One region of the Pseudomonas sp. MWU12-2319 genome, then DNA from elsewhere that is predicted to be linked to it. Evidence: predicted binding sites of a transcription regulator. Region 1 holds the regulator's gene; each other region holds the start of a gene.

Evidence for each region. The regulator FliA, encoded in region 1, starts transcription of late flagellar genes. The targets are predictions, from matches to a motif close to CTAAAGTTTNNNNNNNNNNNGCCGNTAA.
Region 2: the regulator FliA is predicted to act here: its motif matches at 2,352-2,379, upstream of M5C01_RS27080 (methyl-accepting chemotaxis protein).
Region 3: the regulator FliA is predicted to act here: its motif matches at 2,483-2,510, upstream of M5C01_RS08935 (methyl-accepting chemotaxis protein).
Region 4: the regulator FliA is predicted to act here: its motif matches at 3,192-3,219, upstream of flgM (flagellar biosynthesis anti-sigma factor FlgM).

Annotation. Positions count from the first base shown of each region.
Region 1 is NZ_JALJES010000002.1:3,771-9,544, forward strand. It holds gene flhA (flagellar biosynthesis protein FlhA) at 1-187, shown strand, start outside; gene flhF (flagellar biosynthesis protein FlhF) at 199-1,527, shown strand; gene fleN (flagellar synthesis regulator FleN) at 1,649-2,482, shown strand; gene fliA (RNA polymerase sigma factor FliA) at 2,479-3,219, shown strand; gene M5C01_RS02745 (chemotaxis response regulator CheY) at 3,392-3,763, shown strand; gene M5C01_RS02750 (protein phosphatase CheZ) at 3,786-4,574, shown strand; gene M5C01_RS02755 (chemotaxis protein CheA) at 4,589-5,774, shown strand, end outside.
Region 2 is NZ_JALJES010000020.1:90,446-96,219, reverse strand. It holds gene M5C01_RS27095 (heavy metal translocating P-type ATPase) at 1-739, shown strand, start outside; gene cueR (Cu(I)-responsive transcriptional regulator) at 750-1,151, shown strand; gene M5C01_RS27085 (PA4780 family RIO1-like protein kinase) at 1,188-2,084, opposite strand; gene M5C01_RS27080 (methyl-accepting chemotaxis protein) at 2,528-4,474, shown strand; gene M5C01_RS27075 (helix-turn-helix transcriptional regulator) at 4,607-5,398, opposite strand; gene M5C01_RS27070 (MaoC/PaaZ C-terminal domain-containing protein) at 5,601-5,774, shown strand, end outside.
Region 3 is NZ_JALJES010000004.1:285,623-291,396, forward strand. It holds gene M5C01_RS08930 (Fic family protein) at 1-379, shown strand, start outside; gene M5C01_RS08935 (methyl-accepting chemotaxis protein) at 392-2,368, opposite strand; gene M5C01_RS08940 (LysR substrate-binding domain-containing protein) at 2,551-3,471, opposite strand; gene M5C01_RS08945 (NorM family multidrug efflux MATE transporter) at 3,624-5,027, shown strand; gene M5C01_RS08950 (bifunctional diguanylate cyclase/phosphodiesterase) at 5,052-5,774, opposite strand, start outside.
Region 4 is NZ_JALJES010000019.1:11,693-17,466, reverse strand. It holds gene flgB (flagellar basal body rod protein FlgB) at 1-214, opposite strand, end outside; gene cheR (protein-glutamate O-methyltransferase CheR) at 455-1,282, opposite strand; gene M5C01_RS26190 (chemotaxis protein CheV) at 1,337-2,263, opposite strand; gene flgA (flagellar basal body P-ring formation chaperone FlgA) at 2,344-3,105, shown strand; gene flgM (flagellar biosynthesis anti-sigma factor FlgM) at 3,258-3,578, shown strand; gene M5C01_RS26175 (flagellar protein FlgN) at 3,627-4,094, shown strand; gene M5C01_RS26170 (flagellar brake protein) at 4,190-4,933, shown strand; gene M5C01_RS26165 (MFS transporter) at 5,001-5,774, opposite strand, start outside.

The DNA of each region.
Region 1 (5,774 bases):
GATCGACGCCGCCCAGCGCCAGGAAATGCAAGGGCAGCCGGTGATCCTGCTGGTAGCTGGACCGGTTCGCGCGATGCTTTCGCGGTTTGGACGACTGGCGGTGCCAAGTCTGCATGTCTTGGCCTACCAGGAAATTCCGGACAACAAGCAAGTGACCATCGTTGCGACAGTAGGGCCCAACGGCTGAGGTAGTGGGTTATGCAAGTTAAGCGTTTTTTCGCCGCCGATATGCGTCAGGCCATGAAGCTCGTTCGTGATGAGCTGGGCTCCGACGCGGCCATTATCGGCAACCGCCGGATTGCGGGCGGTGTCGAGCTGACGGCTGCCCTGGACTACAAGCTCTCGGCGCTGTCGCCGCGGGTGCCGAACATGGAACTCGAAGACGAGCTGCGCAAGACTCAGTCGCGTATCGTTACCGCCCAGGCCGAGCTGAGCCTGCGCAGCGACGGCGATACCGACGCCACGACCAATCGCCAACTGTTCGCCGGCCTGCCGCTGACCGCCGCCGAGCCGCTGATCGAACCGACTTTCGAAGAGCCGCGGCGCCCGGCGCCAGCGCCTGTCGCACACGCCCCGGCGGTGGACCAGCGAGTGTTCGACTCGATGCGTTCGGAGCTCAACGGCCTGCGCGAGCTGCTGGAAGTCCAGCTCGGCTCCCTGGCCTGGAACCAGTTGCAAGGTCGTCAGCCGCAACAGGCCAACCTCTGGCGTCGCCTGCAGCGTATCGGCCTGTCCGGGCCGCTGTCGCGGGACCTGCTGGAGCTGGTGAACGGGATCGAGGAGCCGCGCCAGGCCTGGCGCATGCTGCTGGCGCACCTGGCGCGGATGATCGTCACGCCCGAGATCGAGCCACTGGAAGAAGGCGGTGTGATCGCCATGGTCGGCCCGGCCGGCATGGGCAAGACCACCACCCTGGCCAAGCTGGCGGCGCGTTATGTGCTCAAGTACGGCGCGCAGAACATCGCGCTGGTGAGCATGGACAGCTTCCGTATCGGTGCCCAGGAGCAACTCAAGACCCTGGGGCGGATCCTCAACGTCTCGGTGACCCATGTCGACCCGGGCCAGTCCCTGGCCCAGGCCCTCGACCCGCTGCTGCGCAAGCGCGTGGTGCTGATCGATACCGCCGGCCTGCAGGCCAGCGATCCGGCGTTGCGCATGCAACTGGAAAGCCTGGCCGGACGCGGGATCAAGGCGAAGAATTATCTGGTCCTGGCCACCACCAGCCAGAAACAGGTGCTGACCGCCGCCTACCACAGCTACAAGCGCTGCGGGCTGGCCGGTTGCATCCTGACTAAACTTGATGAAACGGCGAGCCTCGGCGAAGTGCTGAGCCTGGCCATCAGTCACGAATTACCAGTGGCCTACCTGACCGACGGGCCACGCATTCCGGATGATCTACACCTGCCGCGCCGGCATCAATTGGTGTCCAGGGCGGTCAGTGTGCAAATGCAGGAAGAACCCAGCGAGGAAGCCATGGCCGATATGTTCGCTGATATCTACCACAGCCCGTCAAAACGGGTGGGTTGAGATGAGTATTCAGACGTTGCAAATTACCTACATCGATGGTCTGCCACGCATTGTTCCGACAAGTGAACGCGCAGCCAGTTATGTGGCCTTCCGTCTAAGCAAGACAAGGTAAGAAGAGAACATGGGCAGCATGCATCCCGTACAGGTGATCGCGGTGACCGGCGGCAAAGGTGGCGTCGGGAAGACCAACGTGTCAGTGAATTTATCCCTGGCCCTGGCTGAGCTTGGCCGGCGCGTCATGCTGCTGGATGCGGATCTGGGGCTGGCGAATGTCGACGTCCTGCTGGGCCTGACACCCAAACGTACCCTGGCCGACGTGGTCGAAGGCCGCTGTGAGCTGCGCGATGTGCTGTTGCAAGGCCCGGGCGGGATTCGTATCGTGCCGGCGGCCTCGGGGACCCAGAGCATGGTGCACCTGAGCCCGGCGCAGCATGCCGGCCTGATCCAGGCATTCAGCGATATCGGCGACAACCTCGACGTGCTGGTGATCGACACCGCCGCGGGCATTGGTGAGTCGGTGGTCAGCTTCGTCCGCGCGGCCCAGGAAGTGCTGCTGGTGGTCTGCGACGAGCCGACATCGATCACCGATGCCTACGCCTTGATCAAGTTGCTCAACCGCGACTACGGCATGAACCGCTTCCGCGTGCTGGCCAACATGGCCCAGAGCCCGCAGGAAGGCCGCAACCTGTTCGCCAAGTTGACCAAGGTCACGGATCGTTTCCTGGACGTGGCCTTACAATACGTCGGCGCCGTTCCCTATGACGAGTGTGTGCGCAAGGCCGTGCAAAAGCAGCGTGCGGTCTATGAGGCATTCCCTCGTTCGAAATGTGCCTTGGCGTTCAAGGCTATCGCTCAGAAGGTCGACACCTGGCCGCTTCCCGCCAATCCACGGGGGCACCTGGAGTTTTTCGTCGAGCGTCTGGTGCATCAAACGAGTGCGGGACCGGTGCTATGACTGCCAGTGGCTATCGCATGTATTCCAAGTCGTCGCGTGACAGCCAATATGAATTGATTGAACGTTACGCACCGTTGGTCAAACGTATCGCCTATCACCTGCTGGCGCGGTTGCCGGCCAGTGTCCAGGTCGAGGATCTGATCCAGGCCGGGATGATCGGGCTACTGGAAGTCTCGACCAAGTACGACGCGAGCAAGGGGGCCAGTTTCGAGACCTATGCCGGCATTCGTATCCGCGGCGCGATGCTCGATGAAGTGCGCAAGGGCGACTGGGCACCACGTTCGGTACACCGCAATACCCGTATGGTCAGTGACGCAATTCGCGCAATTGAAGCAAAAACCGGCCGTGACGCTAAAGATCACGAGGTTGCAGCCGAACTCCAATTGAGTCTCGACGATTATTACGGGATTTTGAACGATACCTTGGGCAGCCGCCTGTTCAGTTTCGACGACCTGTTGCAGGACGGCGACCATGAAGGGCTGCACGAGGACGGCGCAAGTACTCATCTCGAGCCGTCGCGCGACCTGGAGGATGAACGCTTCCAGGCAGCGCTGGCGGATGCGATTGCCAATTTGCCGGAGCGTGAGCGACTGGTCTTGGCGCTGTACTACGACGAGGAGCTGAACCTCAAGGAAATTGGTGAGGTGCTGGGGGTCAGCGAGTCGCGAGTCAGCCAGTTACACAGCCAGTGCGCGGCCCGTTTGCGGGGGCGTTTGGGGGAGTGGCGAGCGCGCTGAGGGCAGTGTGGGAACACTGCGAACGAGACCGGCAAGGCGTTTGACGTCTTGCGGGTGACTCGGCCGGATGGCGTTTCCATGCAGTCGTTGAGTGCTGTGCCGAATTGATTGAACAGCGCGTCCAGGTGCTGTACGCGTTTAAGACTGCTTGGAGGTCGAATTGGACAAGAACATGAAAATCCTCATCGTTGATGATTTTTCAACGATGCGGCGGATCATCAAGAACCTGTTGCGTGACCTCGGGTTCACCAACACGGTTGAGGCGGACGACGGTACTACCGCGATTCCCGTCCTCAACAGCGGTAGCATCGACTTTCTGGTCACCGACTGGAACATGCCCGGCATGACCGGTATCGATCTGCTGCGCCACGTGCGCGCCGATGAAAAGCTCAAGCACCTGCCGGTGCTGATGGTGACCGCTGAAGCCAAGCGCGAGCAGATCATCGAAGCTGCCCAGGCCGGTGTAAACGGCTATGTGGTCAAACCATTCACGGCCCAGGCGTTGAAAGAGAAGATCGAGAAGATCTTCGAACGCATCGGTTGATGAAGTCCACCACGGGGGCGCTATGGAGCACAACGAATCTTCACTGGGTGATTTTGAACTAACCCTGAAAAAACATGCCCGCGAGCTGGTCGACAGCCTTGAAAAAGGCCGGTTTGGCGACGCGGTGCAAATGATCCATGAGCTGAATCAGACCCGTGACCGTGGCCTGTACCTGGAAGTCGGCAAGCTCACCCGCGAATTGCACAGCGCCATTGTCAACTTCCAGATCGACCCGCATATGCCGCAGGCCGAGGAAGTGTCGCAGATCACCGACGCCACCGAGCGCCTGTCCTATGTGGTCAGGCTGACCGAAGCGGCGGCCAATCGCACCATGGACCTGGTGGAGAGTGCGACCCCGAGGATCACTGGCCTGAACGTCGAGGCCAAGGCCCTGGGCGCCGACTGGGGCCGTTTCATGCGGCGCGAAGTCGGTGCCCAGGAGTTTCGCGAGCTGGCGCGGCGGGTCGAGACGTTCCTGTCCCGCAGCGAGCAGGAAACCCGCGCTGTTTCGAGCGAGCTGAACGATATTCTGCTGGCCCAGGATTACCAGGACCTTACCGGCCAGGTGATCAAGCGCGTGACCCAGATGGTCACCGAAGTGGAAAGCAATCTGCTCAAATTGGTGCTGATGGCCAGTCAGGTCGACCGCTTTGCCGGTATCGAACATGACCGCGATGCGCTTCTTGCCGAAAAAGACCCACAAAAACAGATGGCCCAGGGTGAAGGTCCGCAGATTCATGCCGATAAACGTGAAGACGTTATGTCCGGTCAGGACGATGTCGACGATTTGCTTTCCAGTCTTGGATTCTAGGAGCACCCAAACACATGAGCTTCGGCGCCGATGAAGAGATCCTTCAGGATTTTCTGGTTGAGGCCGGCGAGATTCTGGAGCAACTGTCCGAACAACTGGTCGAGCTGGAAAGCCGGCCAGATGATGCGGATCTGCTCAATGCAATCTTTCGCGGTTTTCACACTGTAAAAGGGGGCGCCGGCTTCCTCCAGCTCAACGAGCTGGTGGAGTGCTGTCACATCGCCGAGAACGTGTTCGACATCCTGCGCAAGGGGGAGCGACGCGTCGACTCGGAGCTGATGGACGTGGTCCTGGAAGCGCTGGATGCGGTGAACGGCATGTTCAGCGAAGTCCGTGAACGTGGCCCGATCACTGCGGCCACCCCGGAGCTGCTGGCGGCCTTGGCGCGCCTGGCGGAACCGGCGGGTGCCGAGGAAGTGGCCGCGCCAGTGGCCGAAGTGGCGGAGCCGGAACCGGTCGCTGAAAGCGAATCCGGCGACATCACCGATAACGAATTCGAAATGCTGCTCGACTCCCTGAACAGCGTCAAGGCCGAAGCCGAGGCGCCCAAAGCGGTGGCTGCGGTACAAGGCGAGGCCGGTGGCGATGAAATCACCGACGCCGAGTTCGAGTCCCTGCTCGATCAGTTGCACGGCAAGGGCCAGTTCGCGCCGGATGCCGTGGCGGCGCCCACTCCGCCGGCAGCACCGGCGGCGGCCAGCGGTGGGGCTGAAAAAAGTAGCGATATCACCGACGACGAATTCGAAGCCTTGCTCGACCAGTTGCATGGCAAGGGTTCGTTCAAGGTCGAGGCGCTCGATACCACTCCGGCTGCGGCTCAGGCGGCCGAGAAAACCGGCGCTGCAAGCGGCGACCTGATCACCGACCAGGAATTCGAATCGCTGCTCGACGAGCTGCATGGCAAGGGCAAGTTCACCGAAGTGGCCGCGACCACGGCGGTGGCCACGCCGGCCGCGACCAAACCGGCTGCCGCCGCACCTGCACCGGTTGCCAAGGCGCCAGCGCCGGTCGCAGCGACGCCAGCACCGGCCAAGGCCGCACCGGCACCTGCCGCCGCCGCGCCGGCTCCGGCCCGTGCCCCGGCGCCTGCCGCTGCGGCCGGCGACAAGCCGGCCGCCAGCGAAGCGGAAACCACCGTGCGGGTCGATACCGCGCGCCTGGACGAGATCATGAACATGGTCGGCGAACTGGTGCTGGTGC
Region 2 (5,774 bases), on a different contig from region 1:
GAGTGGGCGCGGCATTGCCGGTCGCCTCGACGAACGCACCCTGGCCCTGGGCAATCAGCGTCTGCTGGATGAAAGCGGCCTGAACGCAGGCGCATTGGCCGAGTCCGCGAGCGCCTGGGAAGCCGAAGGTCGGACCTTGTCCTGGTTGATCGAACAAAGCCCGCAACCACGGGTGCTTGGCCTGTTCGCCTTCGGTGACACCCTCAAGCACGGCGCCCTGCAAGCCATCGCACAGCTCAAGGCCCGGCAGATCAGCTGCCACCTGCTGACCGGCGACAACCGTGGCAGCGCCAGGGTGGTCGCCGAGGCCCTGGGTATCGACGATGTTCACGCCCAGGTGCTGCCGGCGGACAAAGCCGCCATCGTCGCCGAGTTGAAACGCAACGGTGTGGTGGCAATGGTCGGCGACGGCATCAACGACGCCCCGGCACTGGCCGCCGCCGATATCGGCATTGCCATGGGTGGCGGCACCGATGTCGCCATGCACGCGGCGGGCATCACCCTGATGCGCGGCGATCCGCGGCTGGTGCCAGCGGCTCTGGAAATCAGCCGCAAGACCTATGGGAAGATCCGCCAGAATCTGTTCTGGGCCTTCGTCTATAACCTGATCGGCATTCCCCTGGCCGCCTTCGGCCTGCTCAATCCGGTACTGGCCGGTGCGGCCATGGCCTTGTCCAGCGTCAGCGTGGTAAGCAATGCCTTGCTGCTCAAGACCTGGAAACCCAAAGACCTCGACTGAAGGAGTTGTCATGAATATCGGCCAAGCAGCCCGCCAGAGCGGCCTGAGCGCGAAGATGATCCGTTATTACGAGTCCATCGGCCTGCTCAAGGCCGCCAACCGCACGGACAGCGGCTACCGTGTGTACAGTGCGCAGGACTTGCACACCCTGGCCTTTATCAAACGTTCCCGGGACCTGGGTTTCTCCCTGGAGGAAGTCGGCAAGCTGCTGACCCTATGGCAGGACCGCCAGCGCGCCAGTGCCGACGTCAAGGCCCTGGCCCGCCAGCATATCGAGGAATTGAGCCGCAAGATCGAGGAACTGGCCAGCCTGCGCGACACCTTGCAGGACCTGGTGGAGCACTGCCACGGCGACCAGCGGCCCGATTGCCCGATCCTCAAGGACCTGGCATCGGGCGGTTGCTGCCATTAAAAAATCCGGCCGAGGCCGGATTCTTCATTCAAGCGATCACTGCTGCATCCACGGTGGAGGCGGCTCTTCAGCCTTGCTCGGCGGTTTGTCATCCGCCGCGCGGATTGCCTGCCGGCGCTCCTCCTCGAAACGTGCCGCTTCGATCTCGCGCATCACGCTGCCGACATCCGCCAGTTCTTCCGGATCGTCGAACTCACCCGTCAGAATGCTGCCCGGATGCAAGGTGCCGGCTTCGAACAACGCCCACATTTCCTTGGCATAACGGGTGTCCCGCAGCTCCGGAGCGAAACGCCCGAAGTACGAGGCCATGTTGCCGACGTCCCGCTCCAGCATGCTGAAGGCGTGGTTGTTGCCCGCCGCATCCACCGCCTGGGGCAGGTCGATAATCACCGGGCCCTGTGGCGTCAACAGCACGTTGAACTCCGACAGGTCACCGTGCACCAGACCGGTACACAACATCAGCACAATCTGGGACATCAGGAACGCGTGATACTCGCGCGCCTGATCCGGCTCCAGCACCACATCGTTGAGGCGCGGTGCGGCATCGCCGTACTCGTCCGCCACCAACTCCATCAGCAGCACGCCTTCCAGGAAGTCGAACGGCTTGGGCACCCGTACGCCAGCGCTGGCCAGACGGAACAACGCCGCCACTTCCGCGTTCTGCCAAGCGTCCTCGGTCTCCTTGCGACCGAACTTGGAGCCCTTGGCCATGGCGCGGGCCTGCCGGCTGTTACGCACCTTGCGGCCTTCCTGATACTCGGCCGCCTGACGAAAACTTCGTTTATTCGCCTCCTTGTAGACTTTGGCGCAACGTAGCTCGTTGCCACAGCGCACCACATAAACCGCTGCCTCTTTACCACTCATGAGTGGGCGCAGCACCTCGTCGACCAGACCGTCCTCGATCAGGGGTTCAATGCGTTTTGGAGTCTTCATCAGCTTTTATTGTGGGTCCTTTATTGCCAAACACGCGAATGTCACTCGTTATACGGCAATCCTCTCACAGCGGGGAGAGGATGCCGACCTCGAATACTCTCCAATGCACTCAATGTGCCAGATTATTCCGACGAACCGGCCAGATGAAAGCCGCGACTCCAAAGAATAGCTGACGATTATCAAGCTATTGTTCACGCAGCACCTTGCCTTTTCTGACCGAGGCCGACAGCCTGATGCTCAGAAAAAATCAGAATATTCGCCCTGTACCTCAACTTTTTTCCGCGCCGGCCGAAGCGCTCTAGGACAAAGGCGTTTTTGTCGGACAATCAGGTACGCCATCAGCGAAACGGATTTTCAGTACAGACACCATTTTCACAGCTGCCCTATTACAGATCGCAGGCGATCAATCCGCCTGGGGTCTACAAGAAAAATCTGGAGCGCGGATGAACATCAAGCAAAAATTGACCTGGGCGTTTGCAATCGTCGCCTGTTTGCCGGTGGTGCTGGTTGCCACCCTGGTGGTACTGAACCTGCGCAGTGAAGCCCGCAGCAACTTTGTCGATGGCAGTGGCCGGGAGATCCGCCAGGTCAGCAACGCCATGCAGCTGTTTTTTGACGGCGTCAGCCAGAACGTCGAATACCTGACAACCCAGCCGCTGATAAAAAATTCCGATGGTGTGCTCAAGAGCTACATGAGCGCCGATGCAGCGCAAACGCCTCTCAACGAGCAGGACAAACAGATCTACGACCTGCTTGAGGGCATGAGACTGGCCCATCCGGCCTATTCCTATGTGTCCTACGGCGTTGGCAACGGCGGCTACGTCTCCACCCCAGCCGACCCGAAACTGGCCAGCTACGACCCACGTGTCCGTCCCTGGTACAAGACCGCGATCGCCAATCCCGGCAAGACCCTGCGGACCTCCGCCTACTACTGGGCTGCCGACGACGCCGTGATGATCGGCACCGTGCGCACCGTGGACAACAAGCTGGGCTCCCAGGGTGGTGTCATCGGTGTCGACGTGACCCTCAAGCAGCTCACCGAGATCGTCAAGCAGATCAAGCTCGGTGAAAGCGGCTACCTGATGTTGATGGAGAACAGCGGCAACCTGCTGGTGGACCCCAAGCAGCCTGAGCACAACTTCAAGGCCCTGGGCAGTCTCGGTGGCGGTTATGCGGACCTGGCCAAGGCCGGCAAGGGCCTGGTGGAAGTCGATATCAACGGCGAACACTACATGGCCAATGTCTGGCCATCGGAGCAGTTGGGTTGGACCTTTATCGGCCTGATCAAACAAAGCGAAGTGATGGCTTCGGCCAACCAACTGACCTGGCTGGTGGCAATCATCGCCGCCGTGCTCGCGGTGATCTTCGCCATTGTCGGCGCCAGCTTCGCCAGCCTTATCGTGCGGCCGATCCGCAGCGTGGCCAGCGGCCTGGAAGGCATCGCCCAGGGCGAAGGCGACCTGACCCAGAACCTGCAGATCCGTGGCAGCGACGAAACCGCGCAACTGGCGAACTGGTTCAACCAGTTCCTTGGCGCGATCCGCAGCCTGATCCAGCACATCGGTCAGTCGGCGAACAAGATTCTCGATTCGTCGCGTAATTCCACCCGGGTCTCCGGGGACATGGCCGACGCCGCCGGGCGCCAGCGCGAAGCGGTGGACATGGTGTCGACCGCCTTCCACGAGATGGTCGCCACCGCCAACGAAGTCGCCCGCTCCTGCAGCCAGGCCGCCGAATCGGCCGACAGCGGCCAGCGCCAGGCCCGCGAAGGCCAGCAACAGATCGATGCGGCAGTGAGCAGCGTCGACCAGTTGAGCCATGAAATTTCCCAGTCGGCCCAGTCGATGCAGCAATTGGAGACCGACAGCAACAATATCCAGTCGATTCTCGGCACCATCCGCTCGATCGCCGAACAGACCAACCTGCTGGCGCTCAACGCCGCCATCGAAGCGGCCCGGGCCGGCGAACAGGGCCGTGGTTTTGCGGTGGTCGCCGACGAGGTGCGGGCCCTGGCCAAGCGCACCGCCGACTCCACGGCGGAGATCGACGGCCTGCTGGGCAATCTGGCCAAGCGCACCAGTCAGGTCGCCCAACAGATGCACGCCAGCCTTGAGGTATCGCAGGAATCGGTGAACCGTATCGGCCTGGCACGCACCAGTTTCGGGCAGATCCGCGAGTCGGTGGACGTGATCCGCGACATGAACACCCAGATCGCCACCGCGGCGGAAGAACAGCACCACGTGGCCGAAGACATCAACCGGCATATCAGCCAGATCCATGGCGATGCGCAGTTGGTGGCGGAACTGGCGAACTCGGCGCGGCTCGATTCCCAGGGTCTGGCGGGGCTGTCCAGTGAGCTGGATGCGTTGGTCAAGCGCTTCCGGACCTGATCAGATCTTGAGCACGCCGCATAACCTGTAGGAGCCTGGCTTGCCAGCGAAGAGGCCCTTGAGGCCGCCAAAAGCTTCGCGGGCAAGCCCTGCTCCTACAGGTGGGTGGTGTTCTTGAGTCTGTTGCGGTACTCAGTGGCGGAACAGTTCTCCCGGCGTATAACCGAACAAGCCCTTGAACGCGGCGATAAACGCCGACGTCGAGTCATAACCACAGGACAGCGCGGCCCGGGTCACGCTGTCCCCCGCCTCCAACGTCCCCAGCGACGAGAGCAATCGCGCACGCTGGCGCCAGCCCCGAAAACTCAAGCCGGTCTCACGCTGAAACAACCGCATCAAGGTTTTTTCCGACATGCCCAGGCGCTCGGCCCACTGCCCCAGGGTCACCCCCAGCTCGGGGTTCTCAATCAGTTCGTTGCACAAGTCGAGCAAGCGCGAATGACGCGGCAGCGGTAGCGAAAACCCCACCTCCGGCAGCCCCGCCAACTGATCCAGCAACACCTGCACCAAACGCCCCTCGCTGCCGCCCTGCTCGGGATAATCGGCCGGCAACAGGCAGAAACTCTTGATCAGCTCCCGGGCCAGCGGCGTGACCTCCAGCACCCGGCAACGCGACGGTGCCCACTGACAATCCTCGCGGCGCACATACAGGCTGCGCATTTCCGCACGCATCGAGGTCACCACCTCATGCTCCAGCCCCGCCGGAATCCAGACACCCCATTGCGGCGGCGCAAAGAAGCTGCCCTCGGCGGTATGCACCCCCAGCACCCCGCTGATGGCATAGGAAAACTGCACCCAGTCATGCCGGTGACGCGGCGTCCACGACCCGGCACTCAGGCTCTCGGCCCGGGCATACAACGGGCGCGGCAGGGACGCCAGCTGCGGAATCTGTCGTTGGGGACCACGTTGTCCGTTAGTCGGCATGAATAGACCTTGTATCGCAAGACAGCTTTCAGGCTGCGACCTTAGGCCAAGCCATCGTTTCTGACAATGCCGCGGGCCATCAGCGCCCGACAGCGGTTCGCTTCTAGCACCAAAGCAACACGGCGCAACGAATAAACCCTATCCTGTGCGAGATACAGCCTATAAACATGAAAGTTTTTTCCCACAAACAAAGCGACTGCTCATGCCCGTGAACTGGCAATACCTGACCGCCGCGCCGAGCTTGCCCGCGCTGTACCTGCGCGCCGCGACACGACGCATCATCGCGGGCCAACACTTGCCTGACCAGGGGCTACGCAGTTGGGTGACCGTCGATGAACGGCGCCTGGCCGCTTATCGCCGGGTCTGCGGCTTTGCC
Region 3 (5,774 bases), on a different contig from region 1:
TCAGGCCGAGGACGGCGTGCACTACAACCTTCACTTCAGCGCCTATGATGAGGCGCTGCCAGCATGGCGCTACCCGGACCTGACCCGGCACACGCTCTACCTGGCCGGAGTCATCGACGACACCCTCTCTCAGGAGATGCGCCTGGAAGCCCGCTTCTTACAGGCCAATGACAACGCTCGGCATGCGATAAAGCAATTCATGGAAGCTCCGGACAACGAACTCGACCAGATCATCCGGGCAGTGCGTCAGAACGGAGGGAGCCTTTCGAATAAGCTGATCAAGCGTTACCCGCTATTTATCGAAAGGCCGGACTTGGGCGAGCGTATTGCCCGAGCAGTGGAACAGGCCTTTGTCGATACACCAGCAACGCTGAACTGAGCCGCACCGTCCTCAGCGAAACTGATCCACTTCCTGGCGCAGCTCCGTAGCCAGGGTCTCCAGCTCCCGGGCCGTGAGCGCCAGGTTGGAGACGACTTCGCGCTGCTCGCTATTGGCCAGGGCAATACCCTGCAGGTTGCCGCTGAGCTGGGTCGCGGTGTTGCTCTGCTCCTGCGTTGCGCTGGTGATGACGGCGAACTGCTGCCCGGCCGACCGGCTCTGCTCGTCGATCTGCGCCAGGGCCGACGCCACATTGGCATTGCGTGACAGGCCTTCCTGCATCAGCCGATTGCCCTCTTCCATGGTGCTGATGGCGTGGCCGGTCTGTTGCTGGATGCTCTGGATCATTCCGGAAATCTGGTCGGTGGCTTCACGGGTACGCCCCGCCAGGCTGCGCACCTCATCGGCCACCACGGCAAAGCCGCGACCTTGCTCGCCGGCGCGGGCCGCTTCGATAGCCGCGTTCAGCGCCAGCAGGTTGGTCTGGTCGGCAATCGAGGTGATCACCCCGACAATCCCGCCGATCTCCTCGGAACGTTGCCCCAGGGCGTTGATCACCTCTGCCGTGCCACCGAGGGAGCCGGCGATCTGCTCCAGGGAGGCCGAAGCCTCCTCCATGGCGGTGCGACCGATTCGTGTCTGCCGGGCATTTTCCTGGGCCAGCCGTTCGGTATTGCCCATGTTGTCGGCGATATTCAGCGAGGTGGCACTGAACTGCTCCACGGCACCGGCCATGCTGCTGATCTCGCCGGATTGCTGCTCGATCCCTTCATAGGCTCCGCCAGACAAACCGGTGAGCACATGGGCACGTGCGCTGACCTCGGCAGCCGCCTTGCGGATGTGCTCGACCATCGAGGACAGCGCCTGCCCCATCTGGTTGAAACTCTCGGCCAACTGGCCGATCTCGTCATGGCTGGACACGTTCAACCGTACACTCAAATCCCCCGCCCCCAGGGCTTGCGCCTGGCGTACCAGGTCGCCCAGGGGCCGCAACTTGCTGCGCAGCAGCCAGATCGCCGCGCCGACCGCCAGCAGCATCGCCAGCAGGCTGCCGATCACCAGTTGAATGCCGACGCTCCAGGTCACGGCGCGGATCTCGGCCTTGGGCATGCTCGCCACCACGGTCCACGGCCCGCCGTCAAAGGTCGCCGCGACGCTGTAGAAGTCCTCGTTCTTGTCACTCCAGAAGCGCCCGTGGCCCGGTTGCCGGACCAGATCGACAATCACCGGGATCGCCTGTGCAGGGTCCGTCACCCCGGCTGGCGGCACCAGCCAATGCTTCTGCTCATCGAGCAAGGCCAGGGAGCCGGCCGTGCCGATACGGAAGCGCTTGAGGTTGTCGAACTGGGCATTCTGCGCATCGGTGTAGTCGAAACCGACGAACAGCACCGCGATCACCTTGCCGCCGGCATCGCGTACCGGTGTGTACTGGGTCATGTAGGATCGGTCGAACAGCAGCGCCCGCCCGACGTACGCCTGGCCCGCCAGCAAACGCTGGTAGGCCGGATGCTGGTGATCGAGCAAGGTGCCGATGGCGCGACTGCCGTCCTGCTTGGTCAGGGAAGTGCTGACCCGGACGAAGTCCTCTCCACTGCGCACGAACAGGGTCGCGACACCCGCGGACATCTGTTTGAACGCATCCACCTCGGTAAAGTTGTTGTTCAGCAGTTCATTGCCCAGGTACAAGCCCGGAGCTTGCACGCTGCCCACGGCGATCATTTGCTCGGGGCGCACGCTCATGCCACTGCTGAAACGCTTTTCGAACAACCCACTCAGGCGCTGGGTACTGTCGCGCAGGGTGCTGTGGAAAGTGTTCAGTTGATCAGCGAGCAAACGCGCTTCACTGGCCAGGTGCTCTTCACGGGTGTCGAGGTTGGCGGAATCCAGCGAACGCAGGGCAAACACGGTGCTGCCACTGATCACCAACGCCAGGATAACGGCGAGCGCCAGCCCCAGTTGCGAGGCGATTCGAGCACGGGGTCGAGACATGGTACGGCTCCTGACCGGGCGGCGAATCCTGTGGAGACTGTCAGACCGCGCGGAAACATTTCCAATGAACAAAGTATGAGCAAACCGTTTTTTGACGCCGGTTCCCTGTCGGTAGATTCGGCGGCGCCGACGAATACTTGAGTCATTTGGGCGGATATCAGTGGCCCCCCAAAAACAGCGTATCAGCCCAGACGCTCGACTTCGGGCAAGACCATGGCCGCGACCTCACCCTGGAGGAAATCACTGAGCCGCCGCAGACGCTCCCCGCCCGGTCGGGTTTTCGGCCAGACCAGGTAATATTTCTCACCGCTGTCGACGGCGGTCGGCCACGGCAAACTCAAACGCCCCTGGGCCACATCCTCGGCCACCATCAGCAAGTCGCCCATGGAAACCCCATAACCCCGCGCAGCGGCAATCATCCCCAGCTCCAGGGTATCGAACAGTTGGCCGCCCTTGAGGGAGACCCGTTCGGACAGCCCCATGCGCCCCAGCCAACTGCGCCAGTCGCGCCGATCGGGCGTCGGGTGCAGCAGCTCGACGCTGGCCAGACGCTCGGCATCCCAAGGCTGCTCATTGAGCAGCGTAGGTGCTCCCACCGGAATCAACCACTCGGAAAACAGGTAGCTGGCCTCCCAGTCGGGCGGGAAATGGCCGTTGCTGAGCAGCACCGCACAATCGAACGGCTCCTGGTTGAAGTCCACGCTGTCCACATCCATCCAGGCGCTGGTGAGCTGCACCTCATTGCCTTGCTGCAAATGTCGGAAGCGGCTCAGCCGCGCCAGCAGCCAACGCATGGTCAGGGTCGAAGGAGCCTTCATGCGCAGGATATCGTCTTCGGCGCGCAAGGTATTGCAGGCCCGCTCCAGGGCGCCGAAGCCCTCGCGGATACCCGGCAGCAGCAAACGCGCGGATTCGGTCAGTTGCAGATTGCGCCCGTTGCGCTGGAACAGCCGGCAGGCGAAGTGTTCTTCGAGCGTACGAATATGTCGGCTGACCGCACTCTGGGTAATCGACAGTTCCTCCGCCGCCCGGGTAAACGAGCTATGGCGTGCCGCCGCTTCGAAAGCGCGCAAGGCATACAGGGGAGGCAGACGACGGGACATGGGAAGCGCTCCGATAACGCAATGCGCCAACCCTAGCAGAAAGCGCCTTGCATGAGTTTTTATCATGTGAGCAATCGGTTTTATCCCTTTGTGCAAATGCCCGGGAACCCTGAGAATCAACGGTCCTCACTGCCTTGCACCTGTCGAGCCTGATGATCATGAAGCATTCAGCACGCACCGAACTCTGGGCCATCCTGCGGCTGTCCGGGCCGCTGATCGCCTCGCAGTTGGCGCATATGCTGATGGTGCTGACCGACACCCTGATGATGGCCCGGCTCAGCCCCGAGGCCCTGGCCGGCGGCGGCCTGGGGGCGGCGAGTTATTCGTTCGTGTCGATTTTCTGCATTGGCGTGATCGCGGCGGTCGGCACCCTGGTCTCCATTCGCCAGGGCGCCGGCGATATCGAAGGCGCCACCCGCCTGACCCAGGCCGGGCTCTGGCTGGCCTGGGCAATGGCCCTGCTCGCCGGCCTGCTGCTGTGGAACCTCAAGCCGGTGCTGCTGATGTTCGGCCAGACGCCGAGCAACGTGCACGCCGCCACGCAGTTCCTGACCGTGCTGCCGTTCGCCCTGCCCGGCTACCTGAGCTTCATGGCCCTGCGTGGTTTCACCAGCGCCCTGGGCCGCGCCACCCCGGTGATGGTGATCAGCCTGTGCGGGACCCTGGCCAACTTTGCCCTCAACTACGCCCTGATCACCGGGATGTTCGGCCTGCCCAAGCTGGGCCTGGTGGGGATCGGCCTGGTCACCGCGCTGGTCGCCAGCTGCATGGCCCTGGCGCTGGCCTGGCATATCAAACGGCATCCGGCGTACCGCAACTACCCTTTGCTGCGGGGCCTGTCGCGACCCAACTGGCAGTATCTGCGCGAGCTCTGGCGCCTGGGCCTGCCGATTGGCGGCACCTATGCCGTGGAAGTCGGCTTGTTCGCCTTTGCCGCGCTGTGCATGGGCACCATGGGCAGCACGCAACTGGCGGCGCACCAAATCGCCCTGCAGATCGTTTCGGCGGCGTTTATGGTACCGGCGGGGATTTCCTACGCCATCACCCTGCGCATCGGCCTGCACTATGGCGCCGGGCAATTGCTCGACGCGCGCCTGGCCGGCCGGGTCGGTATCGCCTTCGGCGCGGCCGCCATGCTGGCCTTTGCCGCGCTGTTCTGGCTGGCACCGAATCAATTGGTCGGGCTGTTCCTGGATCGCAACGACCCGGCGTTCCAACCGGTCATCGAACTGGCCGTCAGGCTGCTGGCGGTGGCCGCCTGGTTCGAGCTGTTCGACGGCACCCAGACCATTGCCATGGGCGCGATCCGGGGCCTGAAAGACGCCAAGACCACCTTCCTCGTCGGTCTTGCCTGCTACTGGCTGATCGGCGCTCCGGCGGCGTGGCTGCTGGCGTTCGACTTCAACGGCGGACCGACCGGTGTCTGGTGGGGCCTGGCGCTGGGCCTGGCCTGCTCGGCGGTGAGCCTGACACTGGCGTTTGAATGGCGGATGAAGCGGATGCTCGGACGCCATACGGCGCAAAGCCCACAGCCTGGCGTCATGGATGCAGCCTGAGTCGACAGGCTACCTCCAGCGGCGTCAAACCACTTCCTGCACCGCCGGCTGGGCGGCGTCAAAGGTCAGGTATTCCACCAGTTCAGCCAGCGGCAACGGCTTGCTGATCAGGTAACCCTGGACCTGGTCGCAGCCGAACTCACGCAGCAAAGCCAGTTGCCCTGGCGTTTCCACCCCTTCGGCCACCACTTCCAGATGAAGGTTGTGGGCCAGGTTGACCATGGCATGCACCAACTTGCGGTTTTCTTCGCGCTGCTCCATGCCGCCGACAAAACTCATGTCCACCTTGAGCAAGGCAATCGGCAGGCTGTTGAGGTGCACGAAGGAGGAAAACCCGGTGCCGAAGTCGTCCAGGGAAAAACGCACCCCCAGCCGCCTCAGGGCATCCATGGTCTGCTTGACCAGGTCGCTGCGGCGCATCACCGCGGTTTCGGTGAGTTCAAATTCCAGCCATTGCGCCTCGACACCGCGCTCGTTAATCAGCCGGCTCAAGGTCGGCAGCAACTGGCTGTCCTGGAACTGTCGGAACGACAGGTTGACCGCCATGTGCAACGGCGCCAGGCCGCGCTCGCGCAGGGCCTGCATATCCCGCAGCGCCCGGGAAATCACCCAGTAGCCCAACGGCACGATCAGGCCGCTTTGTTCGGCCAGGGGCACGAACTCGCTGGGCGGCAACAACCCGCGCTCGCCATGGCGCCAGCGTACCAGGGCTTCGAGCCCGACGATCTTGCCGCTGCCCAGATCGAG
Region 4 (5,774 bases), on a different contig from region 1:
CGATATGGCGGCTGTTGGTGGTGTTCAACGCAAAACTGCCGTTCTTGGCCTTGTCACTCTGTTCAGCGAGCACCGAGGAAAAGTCCATGTCCCGCGCCTTGTAGTTCGGGGTATCGGCGTTGACGATGTTGTTCGCCAGAACTTCGGCGCGCTGGGCGCGGAAGGCCAGTGCTTGCTCATGAATGCCGAGCGCTTTATCGAAGTTGATGCTCATGTCGGGAAACCTTTAGCGGGTTGACCTGATTTTGTGGAACAGGCTTTTCGTTGCAAGAGACAAAGCAAGGCCCATGCCAATTTCTCGATGCAAGCAAATCAAGGGCTTGCGGGCAGGTGGCGGGCGGCAATGCCAGAAAAGCGGCAAGGCATTTCCGCCGGATGCCGGTAAAGCGGCAAAAGCGCCGTAAAAAAAACGGGAACCCCATTGGGGTTCCCGTTTTGTGTGAGGCTTGGCGCCTTACTTGGCCTGGTAGATGATCCCCGGACTGCATTGCACCATCTGGTAATGGTCCGGCAGACCGTTCAGGGCTTCCGAGGCCCCGAGGTACAAATAGCCACCCGGCTTCAGGGTGCCGTGGATACGCAGCAGGATGTCTTTTTTCACTTCGGCGGAAAAGTAGATCAATACGTTGCGACAGAACACGATGTCGAACTTGCCCAGGCTCGCGTAGCTGTCCAACAGGTTGAACGAACGAAACTCCACGCGACTGCGGATCGGCGCCTTGATCGCCCAGCGTCCCGGCCCCTTGGGGTCGAAGAAGCGTTGCAGGCGCTCGGGCGACAGGCCGCGGCCAATCGCCAGGCTGTCGTACTCACCGCTTTTGCAGTTGGTGAGCATCAGTCCGGACAGGTCGGTGGCGACAATCTGCGCACCGCCCTTGAGCTGGCCCATGTTGGTCCGCTCGAACTCATCGATCGACATCGAGATCGAATAGGGTTCCTGCCCCGACGAACACGCCGCCGACCAGATCCGCAGACGCTGGCCGGGACTGGCCTTGATCATTTCCGGCAACACCTTGTTCTTCAGGACCTCGAAGGGGTAGGTGTCGCGAAACCACAAGGTTTCGTTGGTGGTCATGGCATCCACCACCTGCTCGCGCAAACCGCTGCGGGGCTGGGTCTGGATGCGCTGGACCAGCTCGCCAAGGGATTTGAGCCCTTGCTGCTCCATCAGTTTATTGAGACGGCTGGAAACCAGATACTGCTTGTTTTCACCCAGCAGGATGCCACAGGCCTTTTCCAGGAAGACCCGGAACTGTTCGAAATCCAAATTACCCGTAGACAAATGATGCCGCCTCTACAATCGTTCGTACCGCCAGGAACGGAGGTCCCTGATCGCTTATTCTGCTGCCTTGATCCGCCCCACTACCCGGGCTGCCAGGTCATCGGGTCGGAACTTGGCCAGGAAATCATCGGCGCCGACCTTCTTGACCATTGCCTGATTAAAGACCCCTGACAAGGAAGTATGCAGGATGATGTGAAGTTTTTGCATGCGTGGGTCGTTGCGGATCTCGGCCGTCAGAGTGTAGCCATCCATTTCAGGCATTTCGATGTCGGAAATCATCATCAGAAATTCCTCTTCCGGCTTCTTGCCCTCCTCGACCAGCTTACGCAGGTAATCAAGCGCCTGCCGGCCGTCGTTCAACGCCACCACTTCCACGCCCACGGTCTGCAGGCAACGCGTAACCTGCTTGCGCGCCACCGAGGAGTCATCCACCGTCAGCACCCGCATGGAAATCGCCTTGGCCTGGGTCTCGACATCGACCACCCCGTGGGAGATGGATTCGGAAGTCGGCGAGACTTCGGCGAGGATCTTCTCCACGTCGATGATTTCCACCAACTGGTTGTCGATCCGGGTCACCGCGGTCAGGTAGTGATCGCGTCCGGTGCCCTTGGGCGGCGGATGGATCTCTTCCCAGTTCATGTTGACGATGCGCTCCACCGACTTCACCAGGAAACCCTGGGTCTTGGTGTTGTACTCGGTAATGATCACAAACGGATTACTTTGATCCTTGAGACCGCCCGCCCCGGTGGCCATCGCCAGATCCAGGATGGGAATGGTTGCCCCACGGATATTCGCCACGCCACAGACCACCGGGCTGGATTTGGGCATCAGGGTCAGCTTGGGGCACTGCAGCACCTCCCGCACCTTGAACACGTTGATCCCATACAACTGCTGACCGTCCAGACGAAACAACAACAACTCGAGGCGATTCTGCCCGACCAGTTGCGTACGCTGGTTCACCGAATCCATTACACCCGCCATGCCAGCCACCTCTCACACAAGCTTCATGATCCGACGCCTATTCAGCATTAAACGGCACGAGCCTTGCTTTTTATACTGTTATGAAAGCACAAACGACATTTTTTCGACGCCTGACATCACAGTACCGCAGATTGCTCTGGGTCTTGGCGGTTTTATGCAGTCTGAACCCCGGCGGCCCTGCCTTTGCCGACTCGGCGACCCTGCCTGATCAGCTTATCGGCGTGACCCAAGGCTTTCTTGAGTTCACGGTAGAAGACTATCTGGCTACCAGTCAAACCGAAGGACGCTACGAAATCCAGGTCAACCAGCTCGACCCGCGCCTGCGCATGGCGGCTTGCGACAAGGAATTGACAGCCAACCTGGAAAGCCCGGCCACGCCGATTGGCCGGGTCACGGTCAAGGTCCGCTGTGAAGGCAGCTCGCCCTGGACCGTGTTCGTGCCAGCCCAGGTCAAGCTGTTCCGCAATGTGGTGGTCACCACGCGCCCGTTGAAACGCGCCGGAATCATTGAGCCCGGCGATGTCACCCTGCGCGAGCGCGACATCAGCCTGGCCGGCCAGGGCTTCCTGACGTCCACGGATGAGGCCATCGGGCAGAAACTTGTCCGACCAATGGTCATGGACCAGGTCATCACCCTGGTTCATCTGGAGCAGGCCGAGGTGGTTCGCAAGGGCGATCAAGTGGTCATCAGCGCGACAAGCGGTGGCCTGGTGGTCAAGATGCCGGGTGAGGCCTTGTCCAATGGCGGCCTGAATGAACAGATCAGGATCAAGAACCTGAACTCCCAGCGGGTGATCAAGGCACGGGTGACCGGGCCGGGACAGGTGGAAGTCGCGTTGTAGAGAACTGGCGCTAAGCCGCAGCTTTTCCTAAACTGTGCTGCACCAAGGCGCACCGCCAACACGTGCCGGCTCATTCTTATCTGAGCCTAAAGTTTTTCCGGGTATGGCCGAAAACAAGGCAAGCGTCCAAATACCCAGAGGTTTTTTTCATCATGGTCATCGATTTCAGTCGTTTGAATAACCCCCCGTCACTGACAGGCAGTACGCGCACCAGCGCCAGCAAGGAAGCCGACGGCTCCGGCAAATCCGCGTCCGTGAGTACTCCGGCCGCCTCCGTCAGCCAGAGCGGGGAATCGGTACACCTCAGTAATGAGGCTCAGCAGTTGCAACAAGTCACTGACAAGCTGCGCGACCAACCTGTTGTCAACAGCGCCCGCGTGGCCGAGTTGAAGCAGGCGGTTGCCGATGGCAGCTACAAAGTCGACAGCAACCGCGTCGCCAGCAAATTGCTCAACTTCGAAGCCCAACGCTAGGCTCCGGCCTGCGTCAGGCTTTTGGACGCTTAAAAACCAAGGCCAGCCATGCACGACACCACTCTGCTGCAACTGATCACCGATGATTTTGCCCCCGCTCAAGACCTGCTTGAGTTGCTGCGCGCCGAATCCCTGGCGCTCCATGGTCGCAATATGCTCGAGCTGGAAGAGATTCTGGCGCGCAAGCAAGCGCTGATCGTTCTGCTGGAACAGCATGGCCGCAAGCGTAGCCAGCTACTCGCCGGCCTCAATTTGCCCACCAACCGTGCAGGCCTGGAACAACTCGCCGCGCAGTCCAGTATTGGTGAGCAATTGCTGAGTCAGAGCGATGTGTTGACCCAGTTGCTGGCCGATTGCCAGACCGCCAACGAGCTCAACGGTCGTAATATCCAGGTCCAGCAAGCAACTACCGCAAACCAGTTGAAGATCCTGACCGGCGGCGAAACCCCCGCCCTCTATGATGCGCGCGGCTCAACGGCCAGGTCCATGAAACCGCGCCCGCTCAGTCAGGCTTGAACCGGGCCTTGCGCGTGCTCTATCAAGGCGCGCAACATGCTGGCAAAATGCTAGCTCTTGCGTGCAGTTGTATTTTGTCTGGAGATTGATGAACCGTGTCCAATGCCCCAAGCGCGGATGATGCTCCGCAGCCACCCAAGGTGCTTAGCACGCCTCTGGAAATTTCCGCCAACCTGCGGATGCTGCAGGAAAGTCACGACCCGCTGATCATCACCTTTCATGAGCGCAGCCAGCGCTTCCAGAGTTTTGTGATCGACGTCAACCGCGAAGCCGGCACCCTGGCCCTGGACGAAATGATGCCGCGCGACGGCGAGCGCTTCCTGTTGGCCGGCGAGCCATTCCGGGTCGAAGGTTTCCATGAGGGCGTGCGAATCGCCTGGGAACAGCCGCAACCCATGACCATCGACGAGACCAATGGTTGCTACCGTGGCTCGATGCCCGATGAAGTGGTCTATCACCAACGTCGCAATGCCTTCCGTGCCGCCCTGAAGCTGGCCGCGCTGGTCAATGTCGAGCTGGGTGGCGAAAAGCTCAAGGCGCCGTTGACCGGCAAACTGCTGGACATCTCCGCCACCGGTTGCAAACTGCGTTTCGACGGCGATATTTCCGACCGCCTGCAACTGGGCCAGGTCTACGAGCGCTTTATTGCCGCCCTGCCCTTCGGCCCGATGACCGCACCCGTGGAACTGCGCCACCTGCACTTCGAGGAAAGGATCAACACCACCTTCGCCGGCGTGCGCTTCCACAACATGAGCGGTCTGGTCCAGCGCCAGGTCGAGCGCTTTGTCTATCAGTTGCAGCGTGAAGCACGGCGCTTCGATAAAGACGACGACTTCTGATCCAGCAGTCGCCATAAAAAACGGGCCACCCTCATCAGGTGGCCCGTTTTTTTTTACGTTCAACGTTTCAGTTGCTCGACTTGTGCGCCGGCTCCGGGTCCGACTCGTCCACCTCGGGCACGACCTCAGCCTCGGGTGGTGTCGGCACGACGCTGTCACACATCTGATCCAGCACGATCTGCTCGTCGACCCGTGGGTCAAGCGCCGCGCCAAGGGGCGACATGGCTTCCGGCATGACCACGTGTTGCAGCGGCGCATCCTCGACCTGATGCAGGTTGGTCACCGCCTTCGGTCGGATCCGCCACACCAGCATCAAGGCGAAGAAGCTGAAAAACGCGTAGAGCATCTGGCTGCCGAACAGTTTCATCAGCACACCCGCCACCAAGGGCCCGATACTGGCGCCTATGCCATAGGTCATCAGCAGCATGGCCGTCAGCGAGACCCGGCGATCGCCCTCGATATGATCGTTGGAAAAGGCCACTGCCAGGGGATACAGGCAGAACTGCAGCAAGGACACCATGAACCCCGAGGCAAACAGCACCTCCAGCGGCGCATGGGACATGATTGCCAGCGGCAATGAGGCCAATGCCAGCATAAAGGCAATGCTGCGAATCAGCACCGCCCGGTCATAACGATCCGAGATCCAGCCCAGCGGCCACTGCACCAGGAAACCGGCGAAAATGCAGCAGCCCATGAACAGACCCACCTGCTCGGTGGTAAGCCCCTGCTGGGACGCATACAAGGGGGCCAGGCCGTAAAAGGAGCCGACGATGATCCCGGCGCCCAGGACGGTGGTCAGCGACTGCGGCACCCGCTTCATGAAGAAACGCGGCTCCAGCGG